2 regions of the Pseudoalteromonas sp. McH1-42 genome follow, and region 2 is predicted to be linked to the other one. Evidence: predicted binding sites of a transcription regulator. Region 2 holds the regulator's gene; the other holds the start of a gene.
What was found. The regulator NrdR, encoded in region 2, represses ribonucleotide reductase genes. The targets are predictions, from matches to a motif close to AAACACNANATNTNGTGTTT.
Positions count from the first base shown of each region.

Region 1: the regulator NrdR is predicted to act here: its motif matches at 1,624-1,643, upstream of nrdA (class 1a ribonucleoside-diphosphate reductase subunit alpha).

Region 1 is NZ_JAKRFU010000015.1:54,164-58,381, reverse strand. It holds gene nrdA (class 1a ribonucleoside-diphosphate reductase subunit alpha) at 1-1,558, opposite strand, end outside; gene MHN31_RS14740 (HAD-IA family hydrolase) at 1,925-2,572, opposite strand; gene ubiG (bifunctional 2-polyprenyl-6-hydroxyphenol methylase/3-demethylubiquinol 3-O-methyltransferase UbiG) at 2,569-3,279, opposite strand; gene gyrA (DNA topoisomerase (ATP-hydrolyzing) subunit A) at 3,462-4,218, shown strand, end outside.
Region 2 is NZ_JAKRFU010000027.1:49,767-53,984, forward strand. It holds gene ribBA (bifunctional 3,4-dihydroxy-2-butanone-4-phosphate synthase/GTP cyclohydrolase II) at 1-96, opposite strand, end outside; gene MHN31_RS20610 (riboflavin synthase) at 129-785, opposite strand; gene ribD (bifunctional diaminohydroxyphosphoribosylaminopyrimidine deaminase/5-amino-6-(5-phosphoribosylamino)uracil reductase RibD) at 792-1,910, opposite strand; gene nrdR (transcriptional regulator NrdR) at 1,907-2,359, opposite strand; gene glyA (serine hydroxymethyltransferase) at 2,526-3,782, opposite strand; gene thrC (threonine synthase) at 4,038-4,218, opposite strand, start outside.

The sequences.
Region 1 (4,218 bases), on a different contig from region 2:
AGTTGATAACACCGATACCCAAAGTACGACGACCCATAGTGGCATTTTTCGCCGCTGGGACAGGGTAATCCTGGAAGTCCAGCAAGTTGTCCAGCGCACGAACAGCCAGCTCAGCAAGCTCTTCAAGTTCATCCAGGCTGCTGATAGCGCCAAGATTAAATGCAGACAGAGTACACAATGCAATCTCGCCTTCTTCGTCATTGACGTGGCTCAGTGGCTTAGTTGGCAGTGCAATTTCCAGACACAGGTTAGACTGACGAATAGGTGCAACTTTTGCGTCAAACGGGCTGTGGGTATTACAGTGGTCAACGTTTTGCAGATAAATACGACCAGTACTCGCGCGTTCCTGAGCAAACATAGAGAATAGCTCTAGTGCTTTAATGCGCTTCTTACGGATTGACTCGTCCTGCTCATACTGTACATACAGACGTTCGAACTTTTCTTGATCTTCGAAGAACGCGTCGTACAAACCAGGCACATCTGATGGGCTGAACAAAGTGATGTAATCGTCTTTGATCAAGCGAGCGTACATCGTTTTATTGAACTGAACACCGTAGTCGAGGTGTCTTACACGGTTTTCCTCAACACCCCGGTTGTTTTTCAGAACCAGCAGGTTCTCCACTTCCAGGTGCCATAGAGGGTAAAATAGTGTCGCAGCACCACCACGAACGCCTCCCTGAGAGCAGCTTTTTACCGCTGTCTGGAAGTGCTTGTAGAATGGGATACAGCCTGTGTGGAATGCTTCGCCATTACGGATAGGGCTACCCAGAGCACGGATCCTACCGGCATTAACACCAATCCCGGCGCGTTGGCTAACGTACTTAACAATCGCTGACGACGTAGCGTTAATAGAATCAAGGCTGTCTGCTGTCTCAATTAATACACACGAGCTGAATTGACGAGTCGGAGTACGTACGCCCGACATAATTGGCGTAGGCAGTGAAATCTTAAATTGTGAAACCGCGTCGTAGAAACGCTTTATGTAATCAAGGCGTGTCTCTTTTGGGTAATCTGAGAACAAGCTTGCTGCAACCAGAATATACAGGAACTGAGCGCTCTCATAGATTTCCCCAGTCACTCGGTTTTGCACCAAGTACTTACCTTCTAGCTGTTTAACGGCGGCGTAACTAAACGACATATCACGATCATGCTCCAGAAAGTCGTTTAACTGCTCGTATTCTTCTCGAGTGTAATCAGTCAACAAACCCGCATCATAGCGCTTATCTTCAACCAGTTTAGTCACATGATCGTACAAATGCGGTGGCTCAAACTGACCATAAGCCTTTTTACGCAAATGGAATACTGCCAGGCGCGCTGCCAGATATTGATAGTCTGGCGTATCTTTGGAAATGAGATCAGCGGCGGCTTTAATGATGGTTTCATGGATGTCTTCGGTGCGAATACCATCATAAAACTGAATGTGAGATTTAAGCTCTACCTGAGAAACAGACACATTGTTCAGGCCTTCAGCTGCCCAGTTTATCACTCGATGAATTTTATCTAAATCAAGCGGCTCTTTACGGCCGTTTCGTTTACTGACAGATAATTGTTGGTTCATAGCTACGCCTGTATTCCCCCGGAATGCGGTAATTGTCATCGCATATTCATAATTGCTTAGCATTTCACCACTATATATGGTGTCCGCTAGAAAGAGGATCACAAGATAGTGGGGTTATCGCTATTTTGCAATAGAGCAACTTTCTATGGATTGTGGATAACATAGGGATAATATTTTTATGTTAGCAAACACTAACCTTCTGCTATCCAACATGGCTGCAAACAAAAAAAAATCAACTCACGACAATCGATTTTTCTCTTTTTTTAAGAAAATTTTGCAAACTGCACGACTGTTTTTTTTCTGTGCAGGTTTGTTCTCAATATAGTTCAAAACACTACATATAGTGGCATTTTTTAATCAATGCCACTAAATATACGAAATGAGTGATTCTGGGTTAGTAAGATTTAGATCTGCAGACCAGCTGTGTGCCTCTTCCAGGGAAGGAATGAATCCCCACAAGGCTGCCGCTGACCGCATTCCTGCCGCCTTTGCCGCTTCAATGTCACGTTCAGCATCTCCAACATAGGTACACATGGTTGGATCTACGCCTAATTGTTCTGCGGCGAGTAGCAGTGGCTCAGGGTGTGGTTTGGCGACTTCCAGTGTGTCGCCGCATACCACCACCTCAATACCCTTAAGCTGGCTAATCTGAGCCAGCAGGGGCATGGTCAGAAATGTGGGCTTATTGGTCATAATCGCAATTTTAATTTCTCTGCTTAATAAGGTTTGAAGCAAAGTTTCAATGCCCTCAAAGCAGCACGAGTGGACAGCGATGTGTTGTGCGTAATGGTCCAGTAGCTGTTGTTTTAATGCTGCAAAGTCGAATTTACTGAGGTGCTCCCCAAACCCGACTTCCAGCAACGCCTTTACACCATTGGAAATAGCGGGGCTATATACCGAGCGTGATACCTCGGCCATTTCGTGCTGTTTTAAAACGTGATTGAGTGCGGCGCCCAGATCATCACTGGTGTCGAGCAGGGTACCGTCGAGATCAAATATTACAGCCTGTGTCATGCGAGTTTCTCAAAGTGGAGGAGGTAATTGACACTGACGTCATTCGTCAGCGTAAAGGTTTTACCAAATGGGTTATAATTGATACCAGCAGCGCGGCGTACTTTCAATCCTTCGGCTTCGGCCCAGCCTATCAGGGTCGAGGGACGGATAAACTTGTTATGGTCGTGGGTGCCCGGGGGAACCATCTTCAGCACGCGTTCAGCCGCGACAACTGCAAGCAAAAATGCTTTGTGTGTCTTGTTCAATGTTGAGAAAAACACGTCGGCACCTGGTTTTGCTGCTTTTGCAACAGCTGCAATAATAGAAGCCGGATCGGGTACATGCTCAAGCATTTCCATGCAAGTGACAACATCGAATTGTGCGCTATGGTGTGCGGCAAATTCTTCTGCTGATACTTTGCGGTAATCAATTTTAACGCCTGCTTCTAGCGCGTGTAGTTTCGCAACATTCAGTGGCTCCTGACCGAGGTCAATGCCATGCGCTTGAGCGCCCATTTTTGCCATGCTTTCTGTCAGAATACCGCCACCACAGCCAACATCGAGCACTTTTTTCTCAAACAAACCACCACAGCGATCGTTAATAAAGTCTAGCCGTAACGGATTAATGTCATGCAGTGGTTTAAATTCGCCTTCGCGATCCCACCAACGTTCAGCTATCTCTTCAAACTTTGCAATTTCACTTAAATCCACATTTTGATGTTCGGTCATAAAAAACTTCCTCGTTGAACTGAGCGCATTCTATCGGTATTGGATGAAATTTCCGAGTCATTTAGCCACTGCATTAGCCCAGAAACTATGATAGTATCCTCAGTCGAACTAATAATAATTGAACCTTTTGATGTCTATAGTGTGACACAAAAGGAAAAGACTCTGAAGGAAAGTGGTATTAAATGACTGATCTTGCCAATGAAATCCTCCCGGTCAATATCGAAGACGAATTGAAAAATTCCTATCTTGATTACGCGATGAGCGTCATCGTTGGACGTGCTTTACCTGACGTCCGTGATGGCCTGAAGCCTGTGCATCGTCGCGTGCTATTCGCGATGAACGAGTTGCGTAACGACTGGAACAAACCTTATAAGAAATCAGCCCGTGTTGTGGGCGACGTGATCGGTAAATACCACCCACACGGTGATAGCGCAGTTTACGACACCATTGTTCGTATGGCTCAGCCGTTTTCATTACGTTATATGCTGGTGGATGGCCAGGGTAACTTTGGTTCAGTCGACGGAGACTCTGCGGCTGCGATGCGTTATACCGAAGTACGTATGGCAAAAATGTCTCATGAGCTGCTGGCTGATCTGGACAAAGAAACCGTAGATTATGTGCCAAACTATGATGGCACTGAGCAAATTCCTGACGTGTTACCAACAAAAGTACCTAATCTGCTGGTTAATGGTTCTTCGGGTATCGCGGTTGGTATGGCGACAAACATCCCACCTCATAACCTGACTGAAGTGATCAATGGCTGTCTGGCTGTGATCCAAAATCCAGATATTACTATCGATGAGCTAATTGATTATATTCCGGGACCTGATTTCCCGACTGCGGCTATCATTAATGGTAAGAAAGGTATCGAGCAAGCATACAAAACCGGTCGCGGTAAAGTATATATCCGTGCCCGTGCTGAAATCGAAACCGATGAAA
Region 2 (4,218 bases):
ATCGCCTTCATTTTCCCGGTCTTCGTCATCCATCAGAATGACCATCTTACCGGCTTTGATGTCGTCGATGATTTCTTGTGCGCTGTTTAAGCTCATAATCTTTCCGTTAGTAAGTCGTAATTGGCAAGTTATTTAATAAACCCAGCTTTGGCGAGCAAGCTAGATGTGAGAGTTGATTGCTGCGTGGCAACCGGTTCACCCTGGATCAACCTTTCCAGATAACGTGCTATCTGATCCACTTCCAGGTTGAGTAAGGTTCCCACCTTAAAGTCGACAATGGTGGTTTCCTGTGCGGTATGTGGCACTATCGTCAACTTGAATTTATCACCATCCAGGTCATTTACAGTCAGGCTTATGCCATCAATGGCCACGGAGCCTTTATAGGGGATGTATTTCATTAATTGTGCTGGCGCTTTGAGCCAGTAATCTGTGGCGCGTGCATTAGGCTGCACGGCGACCACCTCAGCAATGCCGTCGACGTGACCAGATACCAAATGACCACCAAGACGTGAGATCGGTTGCAGGGCTTTTTCCAGATTCACTTTTTGTCCAACCCGATATTCACCGAAACGGGTTAACTTCAGCGTTTCATTTGAAACGTCGGCACGAAAACCGTCAGCAAACTTCTCAACAACGGTCAGGCACACTCCATTGGTGGCAATGCTGTCGCCAAGTTGCACATCATTCATATCCAGTGTTGTGCTGGTAACTCGCACGCTGAGATCACCCTGTTTAAGCGTTAGCTCTGTCAATGTGCCCGTTGCTTCAATGATGCCTGTAAACATAATGTCTTACTTACCTTGTTGTTTGTGTGCCGTGACGCGAATGTCCGTCCCTATCGACACGACCTCTGCAATATGTAGTTCGGTGATCTCACTCATCGACGCCAACGGCGCACTGTTGAACAAGTCTTTACCATGGGTGCCGATGATCTTAGGTGCCAGATAAATCAGATATTCATCAATCAAACTTTGTTGATGCATGGCACCCGCCAGTGTTGCACCGGCTTCCAGCCAGACTTGATTGATATTACGCTCAGCTAACATGCTCAGCGCTGCATGCAAGTCAATTTTACCAGCATGGCTATTAATTTTAATTTGCTCTACGAAATGTGGCCAGTTGTGTTGATTATCAAGGTCTGAACGCAAAATAACGACAGGAGACGGGGTTTTAAACAAAGCTAACTCAGGATGCAGACGATTTTGCGAGTCAATAATCACCCGAACCGGTTGCCGCCATTGTTCAACAGGGCGCTCAATGTCTGCCAGCTCCTGTGCGCGCACATTAAGCCGGGCATCGTCGACCAGCACGGTGTCAGCGCCAGTTAAAATCGCACAACTTTGTGCCCGGCCAAGCTGAACATCTCGTCGTGCCGCTTCGCCGGTGATCCATTTGCTTTCACCATTACCCAGTGCCGTTTTACCGTCCAGGCTTGCTGCTAACTTACAGACAACAAAAGGCAAGCCGTGTTCCATGCGCTTTAAAAACCCCTTGTTCAGTGCTCGGGCCTGTTGTTCCAGCAGCCCAGAGGCTGTTTCTATCCCGGCCTCATTGAGCATCGCCAATCCCCGCCCCGCCACTTCAGGGTTAGGGTCAACCATGGCTGCAATGACTTTGCTCACTCCGGCTTCGATCAGACCTTTTGCACACGGAGGAGTGCGGCCGTAATGGCTGCAGGGCTCAAGTGTCACATAGGCTGTTGCACCCCGAGCTCGCGCTTTCGCTTCACGCAGGGCGTGTACTTCTGCATGTGGCTCTCCGGCTCGCAAATGAAACCCTTCACCGACAATCTCACCATTATTAACGATCACGCAGCCTACATTCGGGTTGGGTGTGGTGGTAAAACGACCTTGTTGAGCCAATTCAATGGCGCGTGCCATATAGGTATGATCGGCCTGTGTAAAACTCATTCATCCCCCAGTCGGGCAATTTCTTCGCCAAACTCTTTCACATCTTCAAAGCAACGATACACCGACGCAAACCGCACGTAAGCGACTTTGTCGAGTTTTTTCAATGCTTCCATAATACACTCACCAACCAGCTGGCTGGGCACCTCCCGCTCGCCAGTCGCCCGTAACTGAGACTTGATCTGGTGAACCACTTCTTCAATCTGCTCGGTGCTCACCGGGCGCTTCTCCAGCGCGCGATGCAAACCATTTTGTAACTTGTCTTCGTTAAATGGCTCTCTGGAACCATCTTGCTTGATGACCCTGGGCATAACCAGCTCTGCACCTTCAAAGGTGGTAAAGCGCTCATGACACAAAATACACTCGCGTCGCCTGCGGACCTGATGACCCGAGCCAACTAATCGTGAATCAATCACTTTGGTTTCTTTTGCCGTACAAAATGGACAGTGCATAAAAGCTCACTATGAAAAACAGATAAAAACCCAAACTGCTTCAGTTAATTCAGAACGCACTTTGAGCCAATTGCTGCCAGTATATCAAGATAGTAGCATTCGATGCACATAAAAAAGGCCGCACTTAAGGCAGCCTTTTCTTATCTGTTTAGGTGGTATCTCAGCTTTACGCGTAAACAGGTAGCTTAGCGCAGATTGCTTTAACCTTTTCTTTTACTTGTGCCTGTACCGCATCATCTTCGATGTTATCAAGCACGTCACAGATCCAACCTGCCAGCTCGCCCGCTTCAGCTTCTTTAAAGCCACGGCGCGTGATAGCTGGTGAACCAATGCGCAGACCAGAAGTCACAAACGGAGAACGCGGATCGTTTGGTACAGAGTTCTTGTTCACGGTGATGTTGGCACGACCTAGCGCAGCGTCAGCATCTTTACCTGTGATGTCTTTGTCGATCAGATCAAGCAGGAACAGGTGGTTGTCTGTCTTACCAGAGACCACTTTATAACCACGCTCCTGAAGTACTGCGACCATCGCTTGTGCATTTTTAACCACTTGTGTCTGGTAGGCTTTGAACTCGTCTTGCAACGCTTCTTTGAATGCAACCGCTTTAGCAGCGATTACGTGACACAAAGGACCACCCTGACCACCGGGGAAAACCGCACTGTTCAGTTTTTTGTAGATATCCGCATCACCACATGCAGACAAGATCAAACCGCCGCGAGGACCAGCCAATGTTTTGTGTGTAGTTGTTGTCACAACGTGTGCGTGTGGGATTGGGCTTGGGTAGATGCCCGCAGCAACCAGACCTGCAACGTGTGCCATATCAACCAACAGGTAAGCACCGACTTTATCAGCAATCTCACGGAATTTAGCCCAGTCAACAATCCCTGAGTAAGCAGAGAAACCGCCGATGATCATTTTTGGCTTGTGCTCTAATGCCAGCGCTTCAACCTGTGCGTAGTCAATTTCACCCGTTTCTTCATTCAGACCATACTGAATTGCATTGTAGGTTTTACCAGAAAAGTTCACGTGTGAACCATGCGTCAGGTGACCACCATGCGCCAGGCTCATACCCAACACAGTGTCATGCGGCTGAAGCAGCGCCTGGAATACCGCAGCGTTAGCCTGAGAACCCGCGTGAGGCTGAACGTTTGCGTAATCACAGCCAAACAATTCACAAGCACGGTCAATCGCCAGCTGCTCAACCACATCGACGTGCTCGCAGCCACCGTAGTAACGCTTACCCGGATAACCTTCAGCATATTTGTTAGTTAACTGCGACCCCTGAGCCTCTAGTACGCGCGGGCTACAGTAGTTTTCAGAAGCGATAAGCTCAATGTGCTCTTCCTGGCGGGTGGTTTCCGACTGGATCGCTTGAAATAGTTCTGGGTCAAAATCTGCAATATTCATGTTACGTTCTAACATGGTGTCTCCTAGGTACACGTAAGATTGGTTTTTGAAGGCTTGATTGTACGCAAATTGCGGCCATTTGCCTATGAAATCGGTGTGAGCCTATTTAATCAAGGATTGAATTTATTTCACAGTGTTTGGGGGATGATATTTTTTTATTTAAACATTTATATTTTTTATGGGAAAGTGCATTTATATTTCAAATTGAAATCTACTAAATACGCTTTACTGGTGACTCACTACACCACCAGCAAAGCAATAAACCGCCTTTTAACCCACTAAACGCGTTAACACAGCCTGTTTAAGTGCATCATAATCCGCTGACAAAGGCTCAGCCAGACATGGCTTTTCCAGCGCACTTGCCAGTGCCTCAGGCATCTCAATTGCCTGTTCCAGCACAGCTTCCACAGTTTCTCTGAACTTAGCAGGATGCGCCGTCGCCAGAAAAATA